Linked DNA regions of Antarctobacter heliothermus. The protein of the gene in region 1 binds, or shares a complex with, the protein of each later gene. Links are inferred from orthologs where the notes say so. Each region holds a gene or a part of one and is shown in the gene's direction. Other genes may lie near its edges.

The links. The genes of interacting proteins can lie anywhere in the genome.
Region 2: the proteins of ANTHELSMS3_RS09910 (region 1) and tldD are in contact, whole or in part, in a solved structure (PDB 5NJ9), measured with the Escherichia coli proteins. The link is inferred for Antarctobacter heliothermus from one-to-one orthologs.

The regions. Positions count from the first base shown.
Region 1 is NZ_CP022540.1:2,087,950-2,092,981, reverse strand. What follows is about bases 850-3,816. They hold ANTHELSMS3_RS09910 (TldD/PmbA family protein), read left to right. Parts: upstream 850-1,644; coding sequence 1,645-2,988; downstream 2,989-3,816. Other genes in these bases: ANTHELSMS3_RS09905 (3'(2'),5'-bisphosphate nucleotidase CysQ), read left to right, coding at 2,975-3,748; ANTHELSMS3_RS09915 (phosphodiester glycosidase family protein), read left to right, coding at 850-1,566. Outside these bases: dapB (4-hydroxy-tetrahydrodipicolinate reductase), read right to left, coding at 1-301; 30S ribosome-binding factor RbfA, read left to right, coding at 413-808; more of ANTHELSMS3_RS09915, read left to right, coding at 817-849; ANTHELSMS3_RS09900 (DUF4170 domain-containing protein), read left to right, coding at 3,918-4,157; ANTHELSMS3_RS09895 (3-deoxy-D-manno-octulosonic acid transferase), read left to right, coding at 4,162-5,032.
Region 2 is NZ_CP022540.1:4,567,291-4,571,300, reverse strand. What follows is about bases 1-2,978. They hold tldD (metalloprotease TldD), read left to right. Parts: upstream 1-767; coding sequence 768-2,189; downstream 2,190-2,978. Other genes in these bases: dprA (DNA-processing protein DprA), read left to right, coding at 2,471-2,978; coxB (cytochrome c oxidase subunit II), read right to left, coding at 1-588. Outside these bases: more of dprA, read left to right, coding at 2,979-3,670; ANTHELSMS3_RS21705 (hypothetical protein), read right to left, coding at 3,677-4,010. UniProt on the Escherichia coli protein: Metalloprotease involved in CcdA degradation. Suppresses the inhibitory activity of the carbon storage regulator (CsrA).

The DNA.
Region 1 (5,032 bases):
TGCCAATCACATGCACCACCCGCGCCTGGGCGGCCAGTTCGGCAAAGGCCACCGTTGCCGCAGGTACGGTAAAATCGATCACCGCATGGGCGCGGGCAAAGGCCTCCAGCGGGTCGTCGGATACCATCACGCCCAGCGCCGCGCCGCCCATGGCAAGGCCCAAATCCTGCCCGACCCACGGATGGCCCGTCCGTTCCAGCGCGCCGCACAGGTGCAGCCGCTCATGCGCCACCACCTGCCGCGCCAGCATCTGACCCATCCGGCCCGACACGCCGGTCACCACAACACCGTAATCCTCCATTGTCCCGCTCCTTGCCACAAACGCCTTGCCCCTGTTAGCGCCCCGCGCCGACAAATGCACGCCCTCCGCGAACCGCTTGGCAAACCGCCACAGCGGGCCTAAGTCTGGGTCATGGCACGCAACAGATTCCAAGACGCCTCCGGGCCCAGCCAACGCCAGCTTCGGGTGGCAGAGCTGATCCGCCGAGCCCTCTCCGAGGTGCTCCAGCGCGGTGACATTCACGATCCGGACCTCAACCGGCTCTCTATCACCGTGGGGGAGGTGCGGGTGTCCCCCGACCTCAAGGTGGCGACCGCCTTTGTGGTGCCACTGGGCGGCGAGAATCAGGCCGACATGTTTGACCTGCTGGAACGCAACAAGGGCGAATTGCGCCGCGCGGTCACCCGCAACATGACGCTGAAATATTCACCGGAACTGCGCTTTCGGCTGGATGACACCTTTGACCGCCTTGACGAAACCCGCCGCCTGCTGGGCGACGAAGCCGTCAAGCGCGATATCGACAGCTGACCGTGCCGATGCGCCATCTCTTGTCTGGTCTGGCCCTCTTGATCACCACTCTGGCCAGCGCACCACAGGCCGGTGCCGTCGGCTGTCAGCCGCTGGATCACGACGGCAATCGCTACATCGTCTGCGAAGTGGACGCGACCGAAGAAGACATGCGCCTGTTCAGGTCGGACAGCTCCGGCACACCCTACGGCCATTTCAGCACGCTGAAGACCGAACTGGCGCGTGACGGGCGCGACCTTGAGTTCGCGATGAACGCAGGCATGTACCACGAGGACCGCTCGCCTGTCGGGCTGTACGTTGAGGACGGGCGCGAAGACATGCGGGTGATCTCGTCCCCCGGCCCCGGCAATTTTGGCCTGCTGCCCAACGGCATCTTCTGCATCGGCAAAGACTGGGCGCGGGTGTATGAGACACGCGATTTCCTGACCCGCCAACCGCAGTGCCGCTTTGCCACGCAGTCCGGGCCGATGCTGGTGATCGACGGCGCGCTGCACCCGCGTTTTTTGCCAGACAGCACCTCGCGCTACATCCGCAATGGTGTCGGCACCTCCGCTGACGGACGTCGTACGTTTTTTGCGATCTCGCAGAACACCGTCACCTTTCACGAATTCGCGCGCCTGTTCCGCGACGTTTTGAAGGTGCCCAACGCGCTGTTTCTGGACGGCAACATCTCACGCCTCTATGCGCCGCAGGTCGGGCGCGCCGATCTGGGACGGCGGATGGGGCCGATTGTGGCGGTCACCGTTCCAGCCCGATAGGGTCCCGCACGCCCCGGCCTTGCCTCTTGTGGCCGACAGGCTTACCTCGGTCCCCAACCGAACCACGCAGAGGCCACCATGTCCGACACGCCCCAAGACCTCGCCGCCGCCCTTCTGGATGCCGCCCGCAAGGCGGGGGCCGACGCGGCTGATGCCTTGGCGGTCGAAGCAACGGCACAGGCGATCGACGTGCGCGGCGGCACGCTGGAACAGGCCGAACGGGCAGAATACCGCGACCTCAGCCTGCGGGTCTTTCTGGGCCAGCGCAGCGCCAGCATCTCGGGCTCTGACATCCGCCCCGACGCGATGACGGAAATGGCAACTCGCGCCGTCGCCATGGCGCGCGAGGCCCCCGAAGACCCCTACATTGGCCTTGCCGACCCGGATCAATTGGCGACTGACCGCGATGCCACACCGCTTGACCTGTGCGACCCATCGAATGAACCGGCCCCCGCCGAACTGGAAGACGACGCCCGCCGGGCCGAAGCTGCAGCCCTGGCAACCCAAGGCATCACCCGCATCGATTCCGCCGCCGCACAGTACAACGCCCAGCGCATCGCCCTGGCCGCTACCAATGGCTTTTCCGGCAGCTACGCGCGCACCTCACGTAGCCTGTACTGCGTGGCCATCGCAGGCGAGGGTCTGGGGATGGAACGCGATCATGACGGGGACAGCCGTGTCTACCAGTCCGACCTGCGCAGCGCCGAGGAGATTGGCGAAACCGCCGCCGCCCGCACGCTGGAACGTCTCAATCCGCGCAAACCGAAAACCGGCGCCTATCCCGTGCTCTTCGATGAACGCATTTCGTCCTCGCTGATCGGCCATCTGGTCGCGGCGGCCAACGGCGCTCAGGTGGCGCGCGGCCAATCCTGGTTGCGCGAGGCCCTGGGACAGCAAGTGCTGCCCGACGGCATCAGCCTGCTTGAGGATCCGCACCGCCCCCGGATCAGTGGCTCACGCATCTTCGACGCCGAAGGTCTGCCGACCCGCCGCCGCGCCATGGTGGACAATGGGGTGCTGACCGGCTGGACGCTGGACCTCGCCAATGCGCGCAAGCTGGGCATGGACAGCACCGCCAACGCTGCGCGCGGCGGGGCCTCGGTCTCTCCTACCGCATGGAACCTGGAACTGACCCAAGGCGATCACAGCCACGCAGACCTGATGCGCCAGATGGGCAACGGACTTCTGGTCACATCGATGATCGGCAGCACAATCAACCCCAACACCGGCGACTATTCGCGCGGTGCCGCCGGGTTCTGGGTTGAGAATGGCGAGCCCGCCTACCCGGTGTCTGGTGTCACCATCGCCGGCAACCTGCGCGAGATGCTGCGCAGCCTGATCCCCGCCAATGATGCCCGGCCCTGGCTCAGCCGTGTGGTGCCCTCGCTGCTGGTCGAAGGGTTGACCCTTGCCGGCGAATGACCTCGCGCTGCTGATCGACGCCGCACGGCAGGCGGGCGACATTGCCCGCAGTTTTGTCGGCGGCCCTCTGGATGTTCAGTTCAAGGCAGCAGACGACAGTCCGGTGACCAAGGCCGACTTGGCGGTCAATACCCACCTGACGCAGGTATTGCGCGACGCGCGGCCCCACTATGCATGGTTCAGCGAGGAAACTCCTGACGACACCGCGCGCCTCTCGGCGAAACGGGTCTTTATCGTCGACCCGATCGACGGCACCCGCTCTTTCATAGAAGGCGACAAGACCTGGGCCCATGCGCTTGCCGTGGTTGAAGATGGCCGGACCACCGCTGCCGTCATCTACCTGCCAATGATGGACAAACTCTATTCCGCGCGCCTTGGCGGCGGTGCCTTCCTGAACGACCAATCCATCTCCGCAGACACCGTCACGACGCCCGAGGCGGCACAAGTGCTGGCCACCCGCGCCAGCCTCAATCCGGAATGGTGGCCCGGGGGCATCCCGGACATGCGCCGCAGCTTCAGGCCTTCGCTCTCCTACCGTCAGAGCCTGGTGGCCGAGGGCCGCTACGACGCCATGTTCACCTTCCGACCAACCTGGGAATGGGACATCGCTGCTGGCGCGCTGATCCTGTCAGAGGCAGGCGCAACGATCACCGACCGGCGCGGCGCTCCCCTGCGGTTTAACGCGGCCCACCCCCAGGCCGACGGGCTGGTCGCTGCAAACCCCCGCCTGCACGCAGCACTGCTGAACCGTCTTCCCTGACATCCCCGACCATGTTTCTTCTGTCCAAAAATATCCCGGGGGGCCGCCCGAACGGGCGGTGGGGGCAGCGCCCCCTCCCCACCCACTACAGCCACCCGACCCCGCCTTGACCCACCGCCCGCCATCGCTAGGCTCGCGCGGAACGCCACAACCACAAGGACCACGCCCCATGCAACGCCTGCACCTCGTCTTCGGCGGTGAACTCGTCGACCCGACAAAAACCGTCTTCAAGGACGTCAACGATCTGCATGTCGTCGGCATCTTTCCGAACTACCAAGAGGCCTACAACGCCTGGAAGGCAGAGGCGCAGCGCACCGTCGACAACGCCCACATGCGCTATTTCATCGCCCATCTGCATCGCCTGCGCCAAGAGGGCGAAGAGGCTTCCTCGACCGAGGAACTGGGCTGACCCCATGACCCGCCGCGCGCTCAGCCTGTCGGCCTACCTGACCTATGCGCGCAGCGCTTCCGCCGCGGGTGTGGCCCGAGATTGGCCCGACCGGCCGGACGGAGCTTTGGTCTGGGGGTTCGCCGAGGACACGGAACAGGGCCGTGCGCTCGCCAGCCTCGCCGCGCGGCTCGTTGCGCAGCGTCCTGAAGTGTCGGTCTGGCTCAGCGGGAGTGTGCCAGACCGGCCGGGGATCACAACCGTTCCCTTGCCGCGGGACCTGTCCGGCGACGACCTGCGCAACATGCGCCGGCGACAGCCGGATGTGGCGCTTTGGACCGGTCAGGCGCTGCGACCCGGATTGCTGGCCACGCTGTCCGAAGCCGGATGCCACCTGATTGCCCTCGCCCTCGAGGACGCCCCCTTTCCGGTCGATGCCCCGCGCTGGCTGCCCGATCCGGCCCCCGCGACGCTGGCGCTGTTCAACAGCCTATACACCAATGGCGCCGCAGCCAGCCGCCGGGTGCGCAGGCTTGGGGTCGAGACGGACCGTGTTCACGACGCCACCGCCTTTCTGGACACCGAGGCCCCGCTGGACTGCCCCGACGGCCTGCACGAGGAAATCGCCGCGCTTATCGCCGGCCGCCCGATCTGGCTGGCCGCACGGCTGCGCGCCGAAGAGGCCAGCGACATCCTGTACGCCCACCGTCAGGCCAGCCGGCTAGCCCACCGGATGCTGCTGATCGTGTCACCCGCCGACGCCGAGGCCGCCAGACATATCAGCCGTCTTCTGCGCAGCGAACAGATGCGCGTCTGTGATTGGGAAAACGGCGACATGCCGGATGAAAACACCCAAGTGCTGCTGGCCGGCGGGCCCGAAGAACTTGGCCTGTGGT
Region 2 (4,010 bases), 2.5 Mb from region 1 along the record:
AACGGGCAGGACGATGGCGGTATCGGTGGCCAGCAAAAAGTCGCTCTTGTCATAACCGGCATCGACCAGTTGTTCTTCGACCCCGGCGGACATGCGGTTGTCACCGCCAGTGGCGGGGGAACCGATCATGTAGGCGTCATAGGCCAGATCGGTGCCGACATATTCATAGCCCCAGTACCACTGATAGCCGGTCACCTTGATAGTGATGTCGCCCTCAGGGATTTCCTGCTGCTTGAACAGCACCGGCAGCGAAAAGGCACCGATAAAGACCAGAATGACAATCGGGCCAATGGTCCACGCCACTTCAAGCGGCGAGTTGTGGGTAAAGGCCTTGGGGACTGGGTTGGCCTTTCGGTTGAAGCGGACGGCGGCGTAGGCCAGCAGACCAGTCACGAAGAGGGTGATGATGGTGATGATCACCAGCACCATGCCGTCCAGCCATTGAAGATCGGCGGCCAGTTCGGTCGCGGCGGGCTGAAAGCCCATTCCGCCGGCGTGCGGTTTGCCCAGCACAGGAAGGTCTTGCGCCAGTGCCGGCGCAGCAAGGAAGGCACTCAAAAGGCCCAGAAGCATCGATTTGCGTTGCATGTCTCACCCTGATCGGTTGCGAGTGTGGTCCACGGGAGGGCCACGGCGGCGGACCCGAATGGTCCACGCACCTCCCATTGCGTTCTGCCCTGCTTAAAATCATATTCCGGTATGCCGGGAAAGCTCGGCCCTTGCGGCAAACCGCCGCTTTTTTGATCCAGATCAAGCCGGAGACGCACATGACCCCCTCTGCCTTTCGCCCGTTCGAGACCCATCTGGACCTTGAGGATACCACCAAACTGGTGCGTACGGCACTGAACGGTGCCGAGGACGGCGAGCTGTTTCTGGAACGGTCCCGCTCGGAATCATTGGTGCTGGACGACGGGCGGGTCAAAACTGCCAGCTATGATTCGTCCGAGGGATTCGGCCTGCGTGCGGTGCGAGGCGAGGTGGCAGGCTATGCCCATGCGACCGAAATCAGCGCGAATGCGCTGAAACGTGCGGTGGATACGGCGCGCCTGGCGATCGGTGACGGCGGCGGGGTCATGTCGCCGCCTCCGGCGGGCACCAACCGCACGCTCTATACCGATTCTGACCCCATCGACGGCGCCAGTTTCCCGGTCAAGCTGGAGGTGCTGCGCGAGATCGACGCCTATACCCGTGATCTGGACCCGCGCGTTGTGCAAGTTACGGCAACCATCGCGGCGTCCTTGCAGGAGGTTTCGATCCTGCGGGCCGACGGCACGCTGGTCAGCGACACGCGCCCCATGACCCGGGTCAATGTCTCAGTCATCGTCGAACACAACGGTCGCCGCGAGTCCGGGACTGCGGGTGGTGGCGGAAGGGTCTCTCTCGAAGGATTGCTGGCCCCGCAGGACTGGCAGTCTAAGGCCCGCGAAGCGCTGCGCATCGCGCTGGTGAATCTGACGGCAGAACCGGCCCCGGCAGGGGCCATGGACATAGTGCTTGGCCCCGGCTGGCCCGGTATTCTGCTGCACGAGGCGATCGGCCACGGGCTAGAGGGCGATTTCAACCGCAAGGGATCTTCGGCCTTTGCCGGTCTGATGGGGCAGCGGGTTGCGGCCAAAGGTGTCACGGTTCTGGATGACGGCACGATTCCCGACCGTCGCGGTTCGATCACTATCGACGATGAGGGCACGCCCTCTGGCAAGAACGTATTGATCGAGGACGGCGTGTTGGTGGGATATATGCAGGACCGCCAGAACGCTCGCTTGATGGGCGTTCAGCCCACGGGAAATGGACGGAGACAAAGCTTTGCCCATATTCCGATGCCGCGCATGACTAATACCTACATGCTGGGCGGCGATGCCGATTCGGCGGATATTGTCGCGGATCTCAAGGACGGGATCTGGGCCGTGGGCTTTGGTGGCGGTCAGGTGGACATTACCAACGGCAAGTTCGTATTCAGCTGTACAGAAGCCTACCGGGTCAAGGACGGCAAGGTTGGCGCGCCGGTAAAGGGCGCCACGCTGATCGGCGACGGCGCGACTGCGCTCAATCAAATCCGGGCACTGGGTAACGATATGGCTCTTGATCCGGGTATGGGAAACTGCGGCAAGCAAGGCCAGTGGGTGCCGGTTGGTGTAGGCCAGCCCACGGTCATGATCGGCGGCCTGACCGTGGGCGGCGCGCAGGCCTGACGGTCCGGTTGGGCCGTTTCAGGGTTTTGGCGCGGCGTATATGCGTTCGCCATCAAAGCCCGACAATCTTTCGGAGGCGACTCGGCGCTCAGGTTGAGGCCGGTGCATACCGGCGATTTGACGGCGGGTAGTGTGGCGGTTTTTGCAAGGCGCCAGCCTTTTCACCTGTTTTTCGGATAATTCGGTGGGTTGGACCTTGCAGTCATGGATTTCGAGCCGCGATTTACCTGCCGTTAACCAGCCTGCCGCTATGACTCGTTAAGCAAGACGACGGGGTCAGGATGCGCGACGAAACTCACTCTTCCACTCACCCCCCACTCCCACCCACCACGGAAGATCATCGTGTGGCTTGGCTCCGTCTCTTGCGCTCGCGCCGCGTCGGGCCGACGACCTTCTGGCGATTGCTCGCCGAACACGGCAGTGCCGAGGCTGCGCTTGATGCGCTGCCCGGTGTCGCACGGGCCGCTGGCGTTGACCGCTATGAATCCTGTCCTCTGGGTGTGGTTGAGGCGGAATTGGCCGCCGGTCAACGTATTGGCGCTTGGATGGTCTGCCGTGGAGAGTCTGATTACCCGGAGGAGCTTGCAGAGATTTCTGATGCGCCCCCGATCCTCTGGGGTGTTGGGGATCGCACCGTCTTGCGCCGCGCCAAGGTGGCGCTGGTAGGTGCACGCAGCGCATCGTCACTGGGAACACGCATGGGCCGCCGTCTGGCCGAAGGGCTAGGGGCTGCTGGCCATGTGGTTGTCTCGGGATTGGCGCGCGGCATCGATACGGTCGCACATTTGGGCGCGCTGCCGACCGGAACAATCGCAGTCATGGCGGGCGGGGTGGACGTGCTCTACCCCTCGGAGAACACCAAACTGGCCGAGGACATAGCCGCCAACGGCGGCGCCCGTGTCAGCGAGCAGCCCATCGGAATGCAGCCTGTCGCACGCCACTTTCCTACCCGCAACCGTATCGTTTCCGGCCTGTCGCGGGGGGTCGTGGTTGTTGAGGCCGCGGCCAAGTCTGGCTCATTGATCACTGCGCGCACCGCGCTGGATCAGGGACGTGAGGTGCTGGCCGTGCCCGGCCATCCGATGGATGCGCGCGCCAGCGGGTGCAATCTCCTGATCCGCGACGGCGCGCGATTGATCCGCAACGTCGAAGACATCCTTGAGGCGCTGCCCCCGGCTGAGGCCACCTCGACGGCGGTTCAACAGGCACAATTTGACCTCTCCGAGCCGGACCCCGTGCCATCCGTTTCTCCCCCTGCAAGGCAGGTTAAATCCTCAGCCAAGGGCAAGCTGCGTGAAACGGCTGCCTTGCACCAGAGCATCCTTGAACGGCTGGGGCCGTCACCCCTGGCCGAGGATCAACTGATCCGGGATCTGGGCGCATCCGCCGGAAAGGTGTCGCCCGCCTTGACCGATCTGGAACTTGACGGGCAGATCAAGCGCCAGCCCGGAGGGTTGTTATCACTTGTGCCGCGCAACTAACCAGGGTCAGCAGACCTCGGGGATCACCGTGCCCCATGTCGGGCAGAACTGGGGATCCGCCCACCAGACATCGGTGGCGCCCGTCGCATGATGCACCGCAACCCATGTGTTGCCGGATCGCTGGTAAAGCGCCTGTATATTGGTACCGCCCCAGTCGAATGGATTGTCCCAGCCAGGGCGTTGCGGGATGTCGCCGGCAGTGATCTCGCGCCCGCCGGGCCGCATCGGATGCAGGCTAGCAAAAGCCACGTCGCCATCGACCCGCAGGACGGACACATCAAAGGACACCGGCGCGCCAAGGATCCACTCGGCGTGGGGCCGCATTGCATCCATCAGGTGA